Regions from separate parts of the Photorhabdus heterorhabditis genome, predicted to be linked through region 1. Evidence: predicted binding sites of a transcription regulator. Region 1 holds the regulator's gene; each other region holds the start of a gene.
What was found. The regulator ArgR, encoded in region 1, controls arginine synthesis, uptake and breakdown. The targets are predictions, from matches to a motif close to ANTGAATAAAAATACANT.
Positions count from the first base shown of each region.

Region 2: argC (N-acetyl-gamma-glutamyl-phosphate reductase) is a predicted target of ArgR. The motif match lies at 2,577-2,594, and genes of this name have one in related genera.
Region 3: argA (amino-acid N-acetyltransferase) is a predicted target of ArgR. The motif match lies at 2,892-2,909, and genes of this name have one in related genera.
Region 4: argF (ornithine carbamoyltransferase) is a predicted target of ArgR. The motif match lies at 2,329-2,346, and genes of this name have one in related genera.

Region 1 covers NZ_LJCS01000021.1:41-5,199, reverse strand. Annotated here, with positions in the region: gene fbp (class 1 fructose-bisphosphatase) at 733-1,737, opposite strand; gene mpl (UDP-N-acetylmuramate:L-alanyl-gamma-D-glutamyl-meso-diaminopimelate ligase) at 1,903-3,273, shown strand; gene argR (transcriptional regulator ArgR) at 3,318-3,788, opposite strand; gene mdh (malate dehydrogenase) at 4,245-5,159, shown strand, end outside.
Region 2 covers NZ_LJCS01000014.1:62,968-68,126, reverse strand. Annotated here, with positions in the region: gene AM629_RS07590 (argininosuccinate synthase) at 1-666, opposite strand, end outside; gene argB (acetylglutamate kinase) at 734-1,507, opposite strand; gene argC (N-acetyl-gamma-glutamyl-phosphate reductase) at 1,533-2,537, opposite strand; gene argE (acetylornithine deacetylase) at 2,641-3,798, shown strand; gene ppc (phosphoenolpyruvate carboxylase) at 4,081-5,159, shown strand, end outside.
Region 3 covers NZ_LJCS01000088.1:131-5,289, reverse strand. Annotated here, with positions in the region: gene mltA (murein transglycosylase A) at 1-753, opposite strand, end outside; tRNA gene AM629_RS19385 (tRNA-Met) at 972-1,048, shown strand; tRNA gene AM629_RS19380 (tRNA-Met) at 1,151-1,227, shown strand; tRNA gene AM629_RS19375 (tRNA-Met) at 1,258-1,334, shown strand; gene amiC (N-acetylmuramoyl-L-alanine amidase AmiC) at 1,428-2,675, opposite strand; gene argA (amino-acid N-acetyltransferase) at 2,922-4,259, shown strand; partial or broken gene AM629_RS19360 (S8 family serine peptidase) at 4,525-5,159, opposite strand, start outside.
Region 4 covers NZ_LJCS01000026.1:17,594-22,752, forward strand. Annotated here, with positions in the region: gene pyrB (aspartate carbamoyltransferase) at 53-976, opposite strand; gene argF (ornithine carbamoyltransferase) at 1,289-2,305, opposite strand; gene rraB (ribonuclease E inhibitor RraB) at 2,469-2,891, shown strand; gene AM629_RS10760 (LysE family translocator) at 3,037-3,678, opposite strand; gene AM629_RS10765 (NAD(P)-binding domain-containing protein) at 3,788-5,159, opposite strand, start outside.

The DNA of each region.
Region 1 (5,159 bases):
GATGAAATCTCACTATCTCTATGGCCTTAATCTGTAAAAATCTCCAAAATAAGAAAGGTGAGGGAATCCCGTTGTAGATTGCTGACAAGGTGCTGTTTTTTAGTTAATGCTTTGTCAGCAATCTGATTCCCTATCTTTCGATAGGGAATTTGTGTAGAAAAGGTAGGAGTTACAGCCTGGGGGAATAACTGCTTTGTGGAAGGATATTATCAAGTTTTTGGTAGCAATCTGATTATCACGAATTCGATTTTACTAATAATGGAATTACTAATTCCAGTAAAGTGAACAGCACATTACATTACCAAATAATGGATATGTTATGGCAGTAATAATCTCCAAAATGATATTATTGCTTGTTCGGTAAAAATTTCCAATTAAATTATTATCACTCGTTGAAATTTATTTTATATAAAATCACTTATTCTACATTGGAAATATTCTATAAGAAAATTTGAAAACATTGAGATACGTCTAGGTATTGGATTTCTTTTGGTTCGAATTATTTGTATCGGGTGTATTGGTTCATGCCATTCTGACAAAATATTTACTAATTCTCTCTTGGCAAGATGTTTTTGCACGCTCCAAGAAGTTAGCTGTTTTCTAATTCTCGCGAGAAGAGTTACCGAAGAAAAACTCTCGTTTGGGGTTTGTAAGTAGAAATTCTTTTTCAAGATACTGGCATAGAATTAAGAGGCGGAATTCCGCCTCTTAATTCTTCATTTCCAGATGAAATTATTCATCTGGAAATTCAGCCATAAAACTTTCGGCTTTCTCTACCATGGATTTACTGCCAACAAAGAAAGGTACGCGCTGATGCAGTTTGGATGGGACAATATCCAGAATGCGGTTGGCACCATCACTAGCTTTGCCTCCGGCTTGTTCAGCCAGAAATGCCATTGGGTTACATTCATACAGCAGGCGCAATTTTCCTGATGGGTGGCTGGCGGTACTTGGATAGATGTAGATGCCGCCTTTCAGTAAATTGCGGTGGAAATCAGCAACCAATGAGCCGATATAACGAGTGGTATAAGGACGCTGAGTCGCTTCATCCTGTTCTTGGCAATACTTGATGTATTTCTTTACCCCCATAGGGAATTTGATGTAGTTCCCTTCGTTGATGGAGTACATATTGCCTCTTGGCGGAAACTGTACTTTTTCATGGGACAAGCAAAATACTCCAAGAGATGGATCGTAAGTAAAGGCATGCACACCGCAACCAGTTGTATAGACCAGCATAGTTGAAGAGCCATAAACAACATATCCGGCTGCGACTTGGCGGTTACCCGGTTGCAGGAAATCTTCTTCAGTAACAGGTTTGCCGATAGGTGTAATACGGCGATAGATAGAGAAGATAGTACCAACGGAAACGTTTACATCAATATTGGAAGAACCATCTAGTGGGTCCATCAAAACAACATATTTTGCATTTTCAGCGCGGTCGCCTTCAAAAATAACGATATCGTCTTCTTCCTCTGAAGCGATACCGGCAACTTCACCGCGTGCTTTTAGTGCTGCTTTGAGTTTTTCGTTAGCATACAGGTCCAGCTTCATCTGCACTTCACCCTGGACGTTGGATACGCCGCTGGTTCCTAAGATATCCACTAAACCGGCTTTATTGATATCACGGTGAATAATCTTTGCTCCGAGCTTAATAGCGGAAAGCAATGCAGTGAGTTCACCTGTGGCATGAGAAAAATCGTGCTGCTTTTCGACGATGAATTCGCCTAATGTTTTCATGACGAAAGTCCTGAATGTGATTTGATAGTGGTTTCTGAGTGTCCATTGCACTCTTGCGCGGGCAGTTTAGCCAAAGAAAGGGATGATTCATAGGCTCTTCCATTTCTTATCTTGCTTTTGATGGTTAGAATAGTGATTAACTTCATGCTATGGAATGGGAAATCAATGCGTATTCATATTCTTGGTATCTGCGGCACTTTTATGGGTGGACTGGCAATTCTGGCACGTTCTCTTGGCCATGAAGTGACGGGTTCAGATGCCAATGTTTATCCACCAATGAGTACCTTACTGGAAAAATATGGGATTAGTCTGATTCAGGGATATGACCCGGCACAGTTGGAGCCTGCGCCAGATATGGTCATCATCGGTAATGTTATGAGCCGCGGTAATCCTTGTGTAGAAGCTGTGTTGGAACGTGGTCTTCCTTATACTTCTGGCCCACAATGGCTACATGACTATGTTTTGCCAGAGCGTTGGGTTCTGGCAGTTGCAGGTACTCATGGCAAGACAACAACTGCGGGTATGTTAGCTTGGATTTTGGAAGCTTGTGGCTATAAACCGGGTTTTTTGATCGGCGGTGTCCCGGGTAATTTTGAAACATCAGCTCAGATCGGGGAAAGCCCGTTTTTCGTCATAGAAGCCGATGAATATGACAGTGCTTTTTTCGATAAACGATCTAAGTTTGTTCATTACAGCCCACGCACTCTGATCATGAATAACCTGGAATTCGATCACGGAGATATTTTCGGAGATCTGGCTGCTATTCAAAAACAGTTCCATCATCTTGTTAGGATCGTTCCCGGTAGTGGCAAGATCTTTGTCCCAGATAACGATATTAACCTGAAGCAGGTTTTGTCTATGGGGTGCTGGAGCGAATTGGAACAGATGGGTGAAACCGGTAACTGGCAGGCAAAAAAGGTAAGTACAGACAGCAGCGATTATCAGGTGTTTTATTGTGGTGAAGTTGTCGGAGAGGTGAATTGGTCGTTAGTTGGCGAACATAATATGCGTAATGGGCTGATTGCGATTGCAGCTGCACACCATGTTGGTGTCCAACCAATTGATGCTTGTCGTGCTTTGAGCGATTTTATTAATGCCCGTCGTCGTCTTGAACTACGTGGTCAGGAAAACGGCGTTACGGTTTATGACGATTTTGCCCATCACCCGACAGCAATTCTGGCAACACTCGAGGCCCTGCGTAGTAAGGTTGGAGGAACTGCCCGTATTATTACCGTACTGGAACCGCGTTCAAATACGATGAAAATGGGGATAAGTAAGAATGAGATCGCACCAGCGTTGGGACGTGCTGATGAAGTGTTCTTATTCCAGCCAGCGAATATTAAATGGCATGTATCAGAAATTGCAGATCATTGTGTTCAGCCTGCGTATTGGAGTGCTGATATCGATTCACTGGTACATATGATTGTTGATAAGGCGCAGCAGGGGGATCATATTTTGGTTATGAGCAATGGCGGGTTTGGTGATATTCATGAAAAATTACTCTCTAAGTTGAGTCAAAAAGCTTATCAATCCTGAAAATGGCAGCAGGAAAATGAATCGCGCCATGTTGGCGCGTTCATTTAAAGCTCTTGTTCGAAAAATCTGAGGATGGTTCCTCGCAGTTGTTCTGCGGTGAAATCTCTGGCAGGTGTAATGAAAATGGTGTCATCACCTGCAATACTGCCGAGTATACCTTCTGCCTTGCCAAGAGAATCCAGCTGACGAGCAATAAGCTGAGCAGCACCAGGGCTTGTGCGAATGACAACTATGGAATGGTTGTGATCAACGTCTAATACTAGATTTTTTATTGGGCTAGTAGCAGTAGGAACACCAAGCTCGGCAGGCAGGCAGTAAACCATCTCCATTTTAGCATTGCGGGTGCGAACAGCGCCAAATTTAGTGAGCATTCTGGAGACTTTGGATTGGTTAATGTTCTCAAAACCTTCTTCCAGTAGAGCGGTGACGATTTCGCCCTGAGAGCTAAATTTTTCCTCTTTCAATAACGCTTTGAAAGCTTTTATTAAATCTTCCTGCTTAGAGGGAGTACGCATATTCCACCATATTCAATCAATTATGAAAGTTGCATTATGCATATTAGTGAATTTTTATGCAATCAAAATGATTGTTAGACTTAAGTTATGAAGAATAAATTAGTCTTATGATAAATAGAAATTCACAAAATATGAATATGATGAATTTGTTTTCTACAGTTGGTTATCTGGTGAATGTATTGTTAATCAAATGATGTTGTTTGGTATTGTTGTTGGATGTAAGGTATTTAACCGATTTTTTCATAAAATCAAAGGGCAATTCTTAAAATAGTGTCCGTTATCTCATTAACAGATAAGCATTTTGCCTAGAATACCGCGACTTTGACGTCCCATGATTAGAGCGTAAGTCCACAATTTGGCTGTTAATAGATTGTTTTTCAAAACGTAGTAATCTATGGTTTGTAACCAGATGAATTCACAGCATTTTAAAGTATAAACGATTTAAGGAGTATCAGGATGAAAGTTGCAGTTCTCGGTGCAGCCGGTGGTATTGGTCAGGCTCTTGCTCTTCTGTTAAAAACCCAGCTTCCTTCAGGTTCAGAACTCTCTTTATATGATATCGCTCCAGTTACCCCTGGGGTGGCTGTTGATCTGAGCCACATTCCAACGGAAGTAAAAATTGAAGGTTTTGCAGGTGAAGATGCTACTCCAGCGTTGGAAGGAGCGGATGTTGTGTTGATTTCTGCAGGTGTTGCTCGTAAACCAGGTATGGATCGTTCAGATCTGTTTAATGTTAACGCGGGTATCGTTCGTAACCTGGTAGAGCAAGTGGCTAAAACTTGTCCGAAGGCATTGGTTGGTATCATTACTAATCCAGTTAACACAACTGTAGCTATTGCGGCTGAAGTGCTGAAAAAAGCAGGTGTATATGATAAAAACCGTCTGTTTGGTATAACAACCTTGGATGTTATCCGCTCCAATACTTTTGTTGCTGAATTGAAAGGTAAGAAGCCACAGGAGATTGAAGTGCCGGTAATCGGTGGTCATTCTGGTGTGACGATCCTTCCTCTGTTGTCTCAGATCCCTGGTATGAATTTTACTGATGAAGAGTTGGTCGCTCTGACTAAGCGTATTCAGAATGCAGGTACTGAAGTTGTTGAAGCTAAAGCAGGTGGCGGATCTGCAACTTTGTCTATGGGACAAGCTGCTGCTCGTCTGGGCCTCTCTTTGGTCCGTGGCTTACAAGGCGAAAGTAATGTTGTGGAATGTGCCTACGTTGAAGGTGATGGCAAGTATGCCCGTTTCTTCGCTCAGCCGGTTCGCTTGGGCAAAAATGGTGTAGAAGAGCATTTGGACATCGGTAAGCTGAGCGATTTTGAACAGAAAGCATTGGAAGATATGTTGGATGTATTGAGAAAAGATATAGAATTA
Region 2 (5,159 bases), on a different contig from region 1:
CTCAGCTTCATTTGGTGCTTCTTCTGGCTCTACCGTCCATACCCAGCAATCTTTATTAGATGCATTCCAGGTACTTTCCAATACTCCACCTTCTGTAGAAATATGCCATGCATTCTCATCACGACTGTAGATCTTCTCTAATGTTGCTGTAGTCGGAATATCCCGCTCTTTCAAATAATCCAACAATGCTTCACGAGAACGTAAATCCCACTCTCTCCAAGGTGCTACCACTTTCAACTGGGGAGCTAATGCAGTATAAGTACTTTCAAATCGAACTTGATCGTTGCCCTTACCTGTTGCACCATGAGCCAGTGCATCTGCTCCCACTTGCAGCGCTAGTTCAACCTGTGCTTTAGCAATAATTGGCCGCGCCATTGAAGTTCCCAGTAAATAGCTACCTTCATACAACGCACCAGTTTTCAGTACCGGATAAACATAATCTTTGATGAACGCTTCACGTAGATCGACAACGTGACAGGCCGATGCACCAGAGCGCAGAGCTTTCTGCTCCACCCCCTCCAAGTCTTCACGGCTTTGGCCTACATCTGCGACAAAAGCGACAACTTCACAGTTGTCATAATGTTCTTTCAACCAAGGAATAATGGCAGAAGTATCCAAACCACCAGAATATGCGAGAACTATTTTCTTAATGTCTTTAGTATGCATGAAGTTACCCTTTGAAATTCCGTTGTTGTTCATCAGCAAAACCTTGCCGAAAATTAATCAAACTGATTTAAGCCAGAATACGAGTACCGACGGGAATACCGTTAAATAAAGCAGTCAGTTGGTCCGCATGACGCCAACTGGCGATATCTACTGGGCGACCTAATGTCCTAGCTGCATCTAGAGCTGCATTCACCTTCACAATCATGCCGTTAGTAATGATGCCTTGTATAATAAGTTGCTCTGCTTTTTGAGCATTCATGTCAGATATCTTCTGCCCTTTACCATCCAGAATCCCACTAACATCAGACAGCAGTACCAGATCAGCAGACAACGTTTGAGCTATCGCCGTCGCTGCTTGATCCGCATTCACATTCATCAGTTCCCCTTTATCAGTCACACCAATCGAACTGATAATCGGCATATAGCCAGCATCCAGCAAAATTTTCAGCAAGTTAGCATCACCTGGCATCGCTTTTCCTACATGCCCTAGCTCTTCACTCAGTTGGGAAACTGTGACTACATTACCATCGCCTAAATATAATCCAACTGATGCCAACTGATATTTAGTCGCCCACGACAGCAGAGTTTTATTGGCTGTACCTGCCAGTGCTCCAGTGATAATCCCAATTTGATCAGATGGTGTCACCCGCAATCCTAGCTCTTTCACCACGGGCAGTTGCAACTTCTGCATCATTTCATCTACCAGATAACCACCACCATGAACAATAACCAACTGACGTTTGTGTGTTTTCCGATACTCCTGTAATGCAGTAAATACACGTTCTAGTGCTTCTTCATTATCCAGTAACACGCCACCTAACTTTATGACTAAAGGTTCCATCTGCTCTACTCCCTCACGCCAATAATTAAAGTAATGCCTGAGTTTCTTCAAACCCAAAACGTATATTCATACACTGAATCGCCTGAGCTGATGCACCTTTCAAGAGATTATCCTCAGTACCCACAATAACCAGGTGATCACCCTGTACAACAAAACCGATATCACAGAATGGCAATCCAACCACCGATTTCAGCGCCGGTACCCCTTTGCTGTAGAGCCGCACTAATGGCTTATCTTTATATGCCTGCTGATAAGCCTCATTAATCTGCCCTGAAGTAACACCTGGCTTCAATTTACAGGTAATTGTGGCAAGAATACCCCGCACGAAATTCCCAAGATGTGGAGTGAAAATTACTCTGGTACCCAGATGTTCCTCAATCTCTGGTTGATGACGATGAGTAAATATCCCATAAGGTTGCAAGCTGACCTCACAAAAACTGTTAGTCATGGTAGCTTTCCGCCCTGCCCCACTCACGCCACTGATGGCATTAATCACCGGCCAGTGGTTAGTATCTAACAAGCCATTTTCCAGTAGTGGCTTCAGGGAGAGTTGAGAAACTGTTGGATAACACCCCGGAACGGCAATCAACTGGGCCTGTTTGACTTTTTCATCCTGCCATTCAGCAAGTCCATATGCAGCTTGTTCTAACCATTGAATATATTTATGTTTGAATCCATAGTATTGTTGATAAATCTGAGTATTTTGTACGCGATAGGCACCAGAAAGATCGAACACTATGCAACCAGCTGCCAGAAACGCTGGCACAATGTCATGACTGACCTCATGGGCGGTGGCAAGGAACACCACATCAACGCCTTTAGCAGCATCAGTGACGTCAGTAAGTGGTTGCAATGGCAGATCAATGATGCCTTTATACTGTGGATGTAAATCTGAGAAGCATTTATCAGCATCAACACTTTGGGCAGAAACCATCAGTCCAATCAGATTTGTATGCGGGTGACGATGCAGATATGCTGCCAGTTCTGCTCCGGTATAACCACTTGCACCAACAACCAGCGTATTCAACATAAGATATCTTTACCTTGTGCTCAGTATTTAAACGGGATAAATGTATTTTTATTCAAAAAAAATGCATGAATATTGATACTATCATGAATAAAGGCTGTCAACAGTGAACATTAAATTACCTTCATTTATTGAGATATTTCGGCAGATAATCGCAACTCCATCTATCAGTGCTAACGATGCCAGCATTGACCAAAGTAACGAGCCTTTAATCAACCTCTTGGCAAGCTGGTTAAAGGAAATTGGTTTCGAGATTGAGATACAGCCCGTACCCGAAATCTACGGAAAATATAATTTACTGGCGACTCTGGGAAGTGGCCCAGGTGGGTTGCTGCTGTGTGGACACACTGATACCGTACCTTTTGACGAAGGACTTTGGACTAAAGATCCTTTCACCCTAACAGAACGCGATAACAAACTGTACGGGTTGGGTACGGCAGATATGAAAGGCTTTTTCGCTTTTATCATTGATGTTTTGCGGGATATTGATGTCAGTAAGATGACCCGTCCACTGTACATTCTGGCTACCGCAGATGAAGAAACAACAATGGCTGGTGCTCGTTATTTTGCAGCCAGTGCAACTATCCGACCAGATTTCGCTATCATCGGTGAACCGACTTCATTGCAACCTATCTGTGCACACAAAGGACATTTATCGAACGCTATCCGCATTATCGGCCAATCAGGACACTCTAGTGATCCAGCCCGTGGGATAAACGCCATTGATTTGATGCATGAATCTATTGGTCATCTAATTGAGTTACGCAATATGCTCAAAGAGCGTTACAACAATCCAGCGTTTGCCATTCCATACCCGACAATGAACTTCGGCTATATTCATGGCGGTGACGCGGTGAACCGTATTTGTGCACATTGTGAATTGCATATGGATATTCGCCCGTTGCCAGGGCTGACGTTACAAGATTTGAATGGGCTGTTAAATGAAGCCTTGGAACCAGTGAAACAACGGTGGCCTGGTCGTCTGACTATCAATGAATTACATCCCCCCATTCCTGGTTATGAATGCCCAACAGACCACAAGATGGTTGATGTAATAGAAAAACTGCTAGGCCGTAGAGCTGAAACAGTGAACTATTGTACCGAAGCGCCATTCATTCAGGAATTATGTCCAACTTTAGTCCTTGGCCCAGGTTCTATTGAACAGGCACACCAGCCAGACGAGTTTATTGATATATCATTCATTGAACCTACCAGAAAGATAATTTCTCAATTAGTCGATCATTTTTGCCTGAACAATAATTAGTTGTTTCAACGAGTCCCCCTAAAAATCAGGAGGACTCAAACATTATAGCAAGCAACAAAAGCACGTTTCCTAAGCTTTCTGGCACATAAGTAATACTTATAGAACATAACCGGTCATTAAATTTTAGAAATTTCTCCCAAACTGATTATTTTCTGATATGAATATCATGCTTAGGGTAAGTGCAAAACTGTGGCGTTACAAAAACAATTTTCCGCCACTTTACCAAAATTTTTCTACAGGAACAGAATCAACATTCTGCCAGCAATAAAGGCCAAGATTCATATGAACCAACAATATTCCGCAATGCGCAGTAATGTCAGCATGCTAGGTAAGCTGCTCGGAGACACGATCAAAGAAGCGTTAGGGGAAGATATTCTCGACAAAGTCGAGACTATCCGCAAATTATCCAAATCATCCCGCGCCGGCAATGAAGAACACCGCCAGCAACTATTATCTACATTGCAAAACCTATCTAATGATGAACTGTTGCCAGTTGCCCGCGCCTTCAACCAATTTCTTAACCTGACAAACGTCGCAGAACAGTATCACAGCATCTCCCCACACGGTGAAGCTGCCAGCAACCCGGTTGCATTAGCGAAATTATTCACCCAGTTAAAAGAAAAAAATTTCAATAACGACGACCTGAAAAAAGCGGTAAATGAACTGTCTATTGAACTAGTTCTCACCGCTCACCCAACTGAAATCGCACGTCGTACATTGATCCATAAACTGGTAGCAGTTAACACCTGTCTGTCACAATTAGACCACGATGATCTGGCGGATTATGAACGTAATAACATTATGCGCCGCCTGCGCCAGTTAGTTGCTCAGTCATGGCATACCGATGAAATCCGTAAAATCCGCCCTACTCCAATTGATGAAGCTAAATGGGGCTTCGCTATGGTGGAAAACAGTTTGTGGGAGGGTGTGCCAGCATTCTTACGCGAATTCAACGAACAACTGGAAGAGTCAATCAATTACAGCCTACCGGTCGAAGCGGTACCTATCCGCTTTACTTCCTGGATGGGCGGCGACCGAGACGGTAATCCAAACGTAACGGCTGAAGTGACTCGCCATGTGTTACTACTTAGCCGCTGGAAAGCAGCCGATCTATTCTTGAAAGATATTCAGGTTCTGGTTTCTGAACTATCCATGTCCGAATGTACACCAGAAGTTCGTAAACTGGCAGGTGGTGATGAAGTTCTGGAACCTTATCGAGAAATCGCTAAAGAACTACGGACACAACTCAGCAATACGCTAACCTATTTAGAGAAACAGCTGAAAGGAGAGCAAGTTCTGCCGCCAACTGATTTGCTGGTGGATAATGAGCAGCTCTGGCAACCACTTTACGCCTGTTATCA
Region 3 (5,159 bases), on a different contig from region 1:
AGGATTTTGCTCTAGCAGCTCACGAACTTCTGCCTCGCTATGAGATTCAATCCATCTACGAATCGACAGTATAGATATATCTTCCTGCGCAATTTCTCCGCGCTCAATCAGCAGTTTGCCAATACTGCGGTAAACCTGCCCATTCTTACCTGCATACCCCAAAAAGGTCAGCGGCCCACCATCACCAAAATCAACATAACCACTGCCCTGTACTTCCATAAGATAATTATCAATCAGCGAACGACTGTAACCAATAATCAAATTAGGGCTGAGGGCACCATTATATATCTCAGCTCGACTTGGTAAATGGTATCTGCCTTTAGGCGGCATACGGTACAGAGGATATTTAAATTCACCTTGTTTAACACGGCGAGCTTGTAATATCGGCGTATAGTAACCCGTGAACTGGACATTACCGTAATTATCCACACCTTCCATCTGATAAGCATGTAGATTAAACAGATTCAATTTACTGGTTTCACCACCTGCTAACATCCAGTTCTGGACCGCATCAAAAGTTGAGCTATTATTCTTATACAGACGAGGTGCAGACTGATTAATAAGCGCAACCTGCTCTGAAAAGTCTTTAGCATTAACCGGCCTCCCCTGAGCATTAGGTTGATTCACGAGCCGTAAATCCTCAGTAATATGACCATCTTTATATTGTTGGCCCAGATCTGTTGGATGAGAATGACATCCAACCAGCAGTGAAATCATGACCCCACCCAGAAGATGCTTACTCCAAAGTCTCATTATTGCTCTCTCTTACCAACATTGCTCAGCGGCAAACAATATCAAACCAACAAAAATAATGAAACTTACCATAAAAAAATAACGTCACGGGACAATGACACAAACGAACAAAAATACGCCAATATGTGGGGTAACTAATCAAAAACGTAACGAAACAAACAATAATTAATAAAAAAACTTGCAACGGATCTCATCCTGAGTATAGTGCCCGCATCGGACGCGGGGTGGAGCAGCTTGGTAGCTCGTCGGGCTCATAACCCGAAGGTCGTCGGTTCAAATCCGGCCCCCGCAACCAATACAATGAAATAGTTCGATATAACAGTTCGATATTTGTGAATAAGAACCTATTCCAGCAAGCATTATCGATGCAGGAAAATACCAGAAAGGTTCTAACGGACGCGGGATGGAGCAGCTTGGTAGCTCGTCGGGCTCATAACCCGAAGGTCGTCGGTTCAAATCCGGCTCCCGCAACCAATTTTTCGCAACTAAAAATACTCAAACGGACGCGGGGTGGAGCAGCTTGGTAGCTCGTCGGGCTCATAACCCGAAGGTCGTCGGTTCAAATCCGGCCCCCGCAACCAATTCTTTGTGCGTTTCAGCATATACATTCCAAAAACAATTCATCTATGCTTTTATCCCCATCATATCCGCACTCAGTTTAAATGGCGGATATTTCACCGCCGAACCAAATCACCGCCATTCTTGAAATAAGCTTTGATACCCGCAAAAATTGACTCTGCTACCTGTTGCTGGAAACGCGCAGTTTTCAGTTTTCGTTCCTCTTCCAGGTTACTAATAAACGCAGTCTCCACCAGAATGGATGGGATATCCGGGGCTTTAAGTACCGCGAATCCTGCCTGATCTACCCGGTTTTTATGCAATTTATTCACGTTGCCCATGCGCCTGAGCACTTCACTGCCAAATTTAAGGCTGTCGTTGATTGTCGCGGTCTGTAGCAAATCAAACATGGTATGATCCAGATACTTATCGCCGCTTTTACTTACCCCACCAATCTGGTCAGCCTCGTTTTGAGTCTGGGCTAAAAAACGTGCAGTATTACTGGTCGCACCTTTAGTAGAAAGTGCAAAAACCGAAGAGCCGCGTGCCGCCCGGTTAGTAAAGGCATCAGCGTGAATAGAAACGAACAAATCAGCCCTCATCTTACGTGCCTTTGCCACCCGAACTTTTAGCGGAATAAACACATCTTCATTACGGGTCATATAAACTTTCATATTCGGCTCACGCTGAATAATACTTTTCAATCGACGGGCAATTTGTAGAACAACGTCTTTTTCTCGGGTTTTATATTTACCAATAGCACCGGGATCTTCCCCTCCATGCCCGGGATCAAGCATAATAACAATCGGCCTGTCCTTACCTGCTTTGCCGGATTTTGGTATTTTCGCCGGTAAATCCTCAGCCAAATTACCTCTATTGTACTCCTCAAGCAGAGCAAGTAGTGGATCATCATCGGTATTCGCTCCCGTTGCCGGATAAATATCCAATACCAGACGATGTTTAAATTCCGCCACTGGTTTCAACGTAAACATATGCGGGCTGACCAGTTGTTTAACCTCAAACACCAAACGAACAGTTTTAGGATCAAATTGCCCTGCCCTAACCAATTTAAGATAAGGATCACGGGACTGAATCTGTTCTCCCATCCCTTTTAAGGCGTGATTCAACTGCACACCTTCAAGATCAACAACAATTCTGTTTGGATTTTTCAGCATAAACTGGCGATATTTGAGTGAAATATTAGACTCAAGCGTTACACGGGTATAACTGGATGCAGGCCAAATACGTACAGCAATAATTTTTGATGACGCGGCGTAACCTACTTGGCTGACACTAAGCAACCACATTGCTGCGGCTCCCTGCAACAAGCGACGTCGTGACAGATTATGATCTGAATGACTCATCTACTATTTTATTCCATTCATAAAATACAAATATTCAGGGTAATATTCACCAAGAGAAACAGCCAAGTGAAAAACTCTAACCAATCAACATTATGCTGTCATCAACAAAAAGCATTTTATATGCTGCAAATTATTAACGTCCACATCTATATCACAATGCTTTTATCTTAATTGCCTCTTGCCATTCCTCTTCAAAAAGAATAAAAATACATAAATTTCGAATAAAAATTCAATCGAGAGCCTGTTATGAAAGAACGAAGCACCGAATTAGTTGAGGGATTTCGCCACTCGGTTCCGTACATCAATGCACACCGTGGCAAAACTTTTATTATCATGCTTAGCGGAGAAGCGATTGCTCATGAAAACTTCCCGAATATCATCAACGATATCGGATTACTGCATAGTTTAGGTATCCGTCTGATTGTTGTTTATGGCGCCAGACCGCAAATTGAACAAAATATTGCAGACCACCATTACGAACCGGCTTATCACAAACACACCCGTGTTACTGATAATAAAACATTAGAATTCGTCAAACAGTCTGCTGGTTTAGTGCAACTGGATATCACCGCACGTCTTTCCATGAGCCTGAATAATACCCCATTACAAGGAGCAAATATTAATGTTGTGAGCGGTAACTTTATTATAGCTCAACCTCTAGGCGTTGATGATGGTATCGATTATTGCCACAGCGGCAGAATTCGTCGCATTGATGAAAACGCAATCAACCTTCAGTTAGACCATGGCGTAATAGTGCTGATTGGCCCTGTTGCGGTTTCTGTCACTGGAGAGAGTTTTAATCTGCCATCAGAAGAAATTGCTACTCAGTTAGCTATCAAGCTACGGGCTGAAAAACTGATTGGCTTCTGTTCTTCTCAAGGTGTGCAGGACAAAGATGGACAAATTCTATCTGAAATTTTTCTTAATCAAGCACAAGAATACATTGAAGAATTGACACTCCAGGGGGACTACTATTCAAGTACAACCCGTTTTTTACGAAGTGCAGTGAAAGCTTGCCGTGGTGGTGTTCGCCGCAGCCACTTATTAAGCTATCAGGCAGATGGTGCTCTGGTTCAGGAATTATTCTCCCGTGATGGTATTGGCACCCAAATAGTCATGGAGAGTGCGGAACAAATACGCAGGGCTAATATTAATGATATTGGTGGCATTCTCGAACTTATCCGCCCACTGGAACAACAAGGGATTTTGGTTCGCCGTTCAAGAGAACAACTTGAGAGAGAAATTGATAAATTCACCATTATCGAACGCGACAACCTGACTATCGCCTGTGCTGCACTTTACCCCTATCCTGATGAAAAAATCGGGGAAATGGCTTGCTTAGCCGTTCATCCCAAATATCGAAGTTCTTTAAGAGGTGAAGCTCTATTAAATCGCATCTCAGAGCATGCCCAGCAATTTGGACTAGAAAAACTTTTCGTCCTGACTACCCGCAGTATCCATTGGTTTCAGGAACGGGGTTTTGAGCCGGCAGAAATCTCAATGCTACCGATTGAGAAGCAAGCACTATACAACTACCAGCGCCGTTCAAAAATCCTTATGTTAAGTTTGGAACCACAGCAATAAACGTATTTATGCCGCAAGGTTTACATTGCCCTTAATTCAGCGGTAATGATATTAAACCTACGGCATCCTACCGCTGACTTAGTCTGTTAATTCAGTGAATAATCGAAGAAATAAATAGTGTCCACTTAAATTATGAAGTGCACCCCAAAAGTTAGACATTTTTCCTATCGAAAGACAGAAGTCCTCATATAGGGCGCTTACATTTAAACGGCGCTATTCACCTAGTTATGAGACCCGCGATAACCATCACGGGCCTTGTTACCGATCAGTGCCAGTTGGCTGCCAGCACAGGTTGCAGCCGCTGTTGCTCGACATCACCGAGCATGGCCGTCGCCGGCGCTGGGGGCGCGAAGGCAGCCATAGCCTGGACAAGGTGTTCGACATCACTATCCATCAACCGATAACCATCACCCGCCATGATGCTACCGGCTCGTTCGGTAGGACTGGCATACCCATTATGCAGCGTGACCTCCTGCTTGCTGCCAATGACCGAAATTTGCAGATCCTGTCCTTCATGCTGGAACCACAGACGTTCAGGGCTGATGTCCTTTCCAAACACCAAGTTCCCCATCTCACCATTAAACGCCAAATCGTTGTCCCCATGCCCGATAACGTTGCTACCATGACCTAACGTGATATCGGCAAAACGGCCCATCACATTCACCTTATTGTCACCGTTGCCGGCAACTATTTTGCTCTCCATCGCTTCCACATTGATAAGGGGAATGCTCACTGGCTTCCTCGGGGGAATACTCATCGGCTTCAGGTCGATAGAGGGAAGCGGTAAAGGCTTATCAACATCAAGGGGGGCGACAATGGGTGTCAATGAGCCCGGTACAGTCACCGTCGGTTTATCGGAAGATGGCGTCACCACCGGCCCAACCGTTGGCACCAAATCCG
Region 4 (5,159 bases), on a different contig from region 1:
AGAAAGTAATAACCAGTTATGTTCGCGGATTAAAAAGTATTTTCTTTTTTAATCATTCATTTAAAACTAAAGATAATAGTGCCTGACGAGCATAAATGCCATTTTCTGCTTGTTGGAAATAATAAGCATGGGGAGTTTTATCTACATCGACAGTAATTTCATCAATACGTGGCAATGGATGTAGAACTTTAAGGTTTTCTTTCGCTCCCGTCAGATCAGTGGCACGTAGAATAAATTGTGCTTTTACATTGGCATATTCGGATGGATCAAGGCGTTCTTTTTGTACACGAGTCATGTAAAGAATATCCAGCTCTGGCAAGACTTCTTCAATATTAGTATGCAAGCTATAAGTAGAACCTTTTTCATTCAGCATATGAAGAATATGGTTTGGCATTGCCAGTGCTTCTGGGGCGATAAAATAGAAATGGTTGCCATTAAATTTTGCCAGCGCTTGTGACAGCGAATGGACGGTGCGGCCATATTTTAGGTCACCAACCATGGCGATATTCAGACTGTCCAGCCGTTTCTGGGTTTCTTGAATAGTGAACAAGTCCAGTAAGGTTTGAGTCGGGTGCTGATTAGCGCCATCACCGGCATTGATGATTGGAGTATTACTGGAAAATTCAGAAGCCAAACGTGGTGCACCTTCTTGTGGATGGCGCATCACGATAGCGTCAACATACTGGCTGATAACGGAAATGGTATCTGCCAGTGTTTCTCCTTTCTTGCCTAGGGAAGTGTTACTACTATCTGAAAAACCAACAACTGAAGCACCAAGACGGTGAATTGCTGTTTCAAAAGAGAGGCGAGTACGAGTAGAGGCTTCAAAGAAACAACTGGCGATAACCTTGTGTTTCAGTAATTCAGGCTGTGGTCTGGCTTTTAGTGCGGCAGCAGTCTGCAATACCAATTCCAGATCTTCGCGGCTCAGATCATTTATTGAGATGATATGTTTGCGATATAACGGATTAGCCATTTTTCACTCTCCTCTAATGCTGACATCCGGGTGTAGCGATTATCAATTGATTGCCGGGCAAAAAAAAGCCCCTCAATGAGGGGCATTAAATGATCGGTTTAGCGGCGGGAAAAACAATGGTTGCTGGCTGCCTTTAGGCAGTTGCACTCGCACTTTAGCTTGACGAAAATAAGCGCTGTTTTTCATGATTTCTCCCGGCAAATTGCGGCGCATTATACTCGTGAAAAATCTTACAGCAAGTATCGCAGGAAGAAAAATGGTATTGGCAGCATCACGTCTTTATAGACATAATCCTACAGATACCTTAAGTAATCAGATTTTTAAATCCTTTGCTAGTGTTGCTACCATTACCGCTTTAATGGTATGTAGGCGATTTTCTGCCTGATCAAATACAATACTGTGTTCTGATTCAAAAACTTCATTGGTGACTTCCAGTCCGCCATACATATCAAATTTGTCTGCCAGTTGCTTACCTAACGTCGTTTCTTCATCATGGAATGCAGGCAAGCAGTGCAGGAATTTTACCTGCGGATTACCTGTCATTTTCACCATATCCATATTGACCTGATAAGGTTTCAGTAGGCTAATTCGTTGTTGCCAAACTTCTTTTGGCTCTCCCATCGAAACCCAGACATCGGTGTAAAGAAAATCAGCATCTTTAACACCTTCCGCGATATTTTCAGTTAGAGTAATTTTACCGCCGGTTTTTTCAGCCAGTTTTTGGCATTCAGCAACTAGTGTTGCATCTGGCCAGTACTCTTCAGGAGCGACCAGTCGAACATCCATACCTGTCAGTGCTGCAGCTTCTAGCATGCTATTGCCCATATTATTACGGGCATCACCTAAATAGGCGAATTTGATTTCTGACAGCGGTTTCTCAGGTTGATGCTCTTGGATAGTGAGTAGATCTGCCAGTAACTGGGTAGGATGAAATTCATTCGTCAGGCCATTCCATACGGGGATGCCAGCGTGTTCTGCCAGCGTTTCAACTACTTTCTGAGCATAGCCACGATATTGAATACCGTCATATATGCGACCAAGTATACGGGCGGTATCTTTAATTGATTCTTTATGACCAATTTGATTACCACTAGAGCCAAGATAAGTGATATTTGCCCCTTGGTCATAAGCAGCTACTTCAAATGAACAGCGCGTGCGGGTGGAATTCTTTTCGAAGATTAGCACAATATTTTTACCTGTTAGCAGAGCTTTTTCTGTGCCGGATTTTTTAGTCGATTTTAATTCAGCTGCCAGCTTCAGAAAAGCGGGGATTTCTGCTGAAGAAAAATCAAGTAACCTTAGTAAATTACGTTGATAGAACGGATTCATTGTTGAGTACCTCTGCATTTATTTTTGCATTTGTATTCAATTTATATCTATAAAAATTCAATTTCAACTCCGTGTTAGATTTCTTTGATGTAAACAGTGGTTAGGCTGACTGTGGTGTGGGAGAATGAAAGTTGGGACGGCCAACTGATTGAGGATATTGGGTATGGCAAATCAAAAAGACTTAGAAGAACAACGTGAAGAAACGCGCCTTATTATTGAAGAATTATTGGAAGATGGTAGTGACCCAGATGCGCTTTATGCCATTGAACACCACTTTTCTGCAGAAGATTTTAATCTGTTGGAAAAAGCTGCTGTCGAAGCCTTTAAGCTAGGTTATGAAGTAACTGATGCAGAAGAATTGGAGGTTGAGGATGGCACTATTCTTATGTGTTGTGATGTTATTAGTGAATGTGGGTTAAGTGCAGAACTGATCGATACCCAGGTTGAACAACTGATGAATCTGGCCGAAAAAATCGGTGTCAATTATGATGGTTGGGGTACTTACTTTGAAGATCCTGACGCACAAGATGATGATGAAGATGATGAAGACGATCTACCGGAGCAAGGAGGAGATAGGCTTCATTAAGGTATTGAGGTAAGAAGTAATAGAGGGTCTAGCTTACAGGTTTCCAGTCTGTAAGTTGCCCTTTATTAATTTAAAGCGTGGTTAATTCTTATTTCCTTTTTATAGGAATTTATATTTCAATTGAACGTTAATATCTGCTGATTTTTCAAAGTAGAGCTCCCATGACTAAGAAAACAGCCATTATGATTATCATCCCTCCACCTAGTATGTTCACTAGCCTCATTCTTTTTTCAGTAAAAGATGCGCGCGAGCTCACCGCATGAGCGGCAGCGACCCATGCTGTATCTATCACCAAGCCTAAGCCAATCGGTATCAATGAAAAACTGAGCAGGGATAAAATAGGGCTGTCTATTCCTTCGGTTAAAAAGCTTGGAACTATCGTACCAAACATAATCAATGCCTTCGGATTCGTTGCACCAACGATTATTCCTAGCGCCAATGTTTGTTTATTTTTCTTGGAGCTAACATTCTCGCCAACTCGCAGCGGCCTTGAAAAAAAAAGATATTGAACACCGATGACTAGTAAGGCAATAGCACCCAGCAAACGAATGACCATCAAAGCAGTGCTGGATTGTATGAGCAAAGAGCCAATTCCCAAGGCAAGGATCACAGCAACGCAATAGGTTCCGATTGCATTTCCAATCACACCACGTAATGCGTTGGTCCGTCCTACTGACACCGCCTGTCCCACAATAAACATGATACTTGGGCCAGGAACAGCGATTAGTATTGAGCTAGTCAGCATGAGTCCTAACAGACCTTGAAGTGTCGTAAAATTTGTGAACATAAGGTAACCTTCGCTATCTGGCGCAGGGACATGAATTTTTAGATAAAAATCGCTATCCTGTCCCTGCCGTGTTAGTTAAATTTCGTTGTACACATCTAGTACAATACAATCATGACTGCTTGGCAAGCAATGCCAGGGTTGGTTGAATCCGCAGCGCTTCTGCAATCTCCTCCTCGCTCATAAGGGGATAGCACTTCTCGACAAACTCATCAAGCACTGGCAACATGCTTCTGCGCTCTTCAATGTCAAGTGCACAGGCGCAAGCATTGAAAGCGACGTTCCTGTACTGATCAACATTGGTTTCGGCATCTACATAGTCATCAAGGTCCCAACGGCCAATAAGACTCTCTTGCATATGGAAGGCGTTCACTTCTACACCCTCGCGGAAAACATGAAACACAGGGTGGATATAAGCACTTTGAGAAGTGTCGAAATGATCGGCTGGTAACGTAAAGTAATGTGTCGGGAGTTCGCCATTGCCATACCGATAGAATCCATACTCAAATACTATCTCAAGGCGATTTTGTTTATCTCCCCAACGCTCGTTGTTATATTCTCGCGAAAACGAAGGCCATACGTGCGCGTGTATAACACCTTCATCATGACATTCTTCAAATGTGACTACGTTTCCGAAATAGCTGAAAAGCTCAAATAGTGGCATGCTTGTACTGACAAGGTCTACGAGAAACTTGGAGAGAGATACCAGCGCGTCAGAAGGGTTATCAAGAGGTACTCTGCATTCAAATATTGGCTTGAGAGCTATGCCGTGATATTTCTCAGCAATGATATTTCCAAGCGCTTGAATATTACATCGGAAACCATGTACAAAACCGGAGGCTGCATCTGGATCATTGACTCGCATAGAGGTACCAATAAAATAGAGCCCTGGTACGTTCACTGACTCCCAACTTGATGTGAGCAAACAGTATTTGCCTTTTTCGTCAACATCTGGTCGAACAGTATTCATGTCGAAAATATCTGATAAGGTATAGTTGAATCCACAGCATACAATCACATCGTCAACGATGCCTGTGCGTTTCATCCATCTTGGCGGAGACCAATGCGGGCAAGGTGTCTCGTAGCTGACCAATAATTGTCCTTTATGCTTCCCACTAGCGATTCGCCGAATTTCAACAATGCGGTCACTGACAATATTGTTGTTGGACTTGAGTTGCATCAAATCGAAAACATCTGAGACTTGAGCACGCAAATCATGCACGTTGTGAGTCTGCCGGGCGAACAGAGGTAATGATCTCGTGACAACCCGCGTTTCAGCTGTGATATCGATAAGGTGGTGTGCAATTTCGAAAGCAGAGTTACCTCGTCCAAGTACCATCACGATTTTATTTTTATAGCGCTCAGCAGCGGTATTTGGATCGAAGTTCTCGTAAAGGGTACAGGTTTCAGCATTAAGCCCTTTAATATCTGGCATAATTGGCTTTGATACGCCGGTAGCACAAAATATTCGATCTGCTGAGATG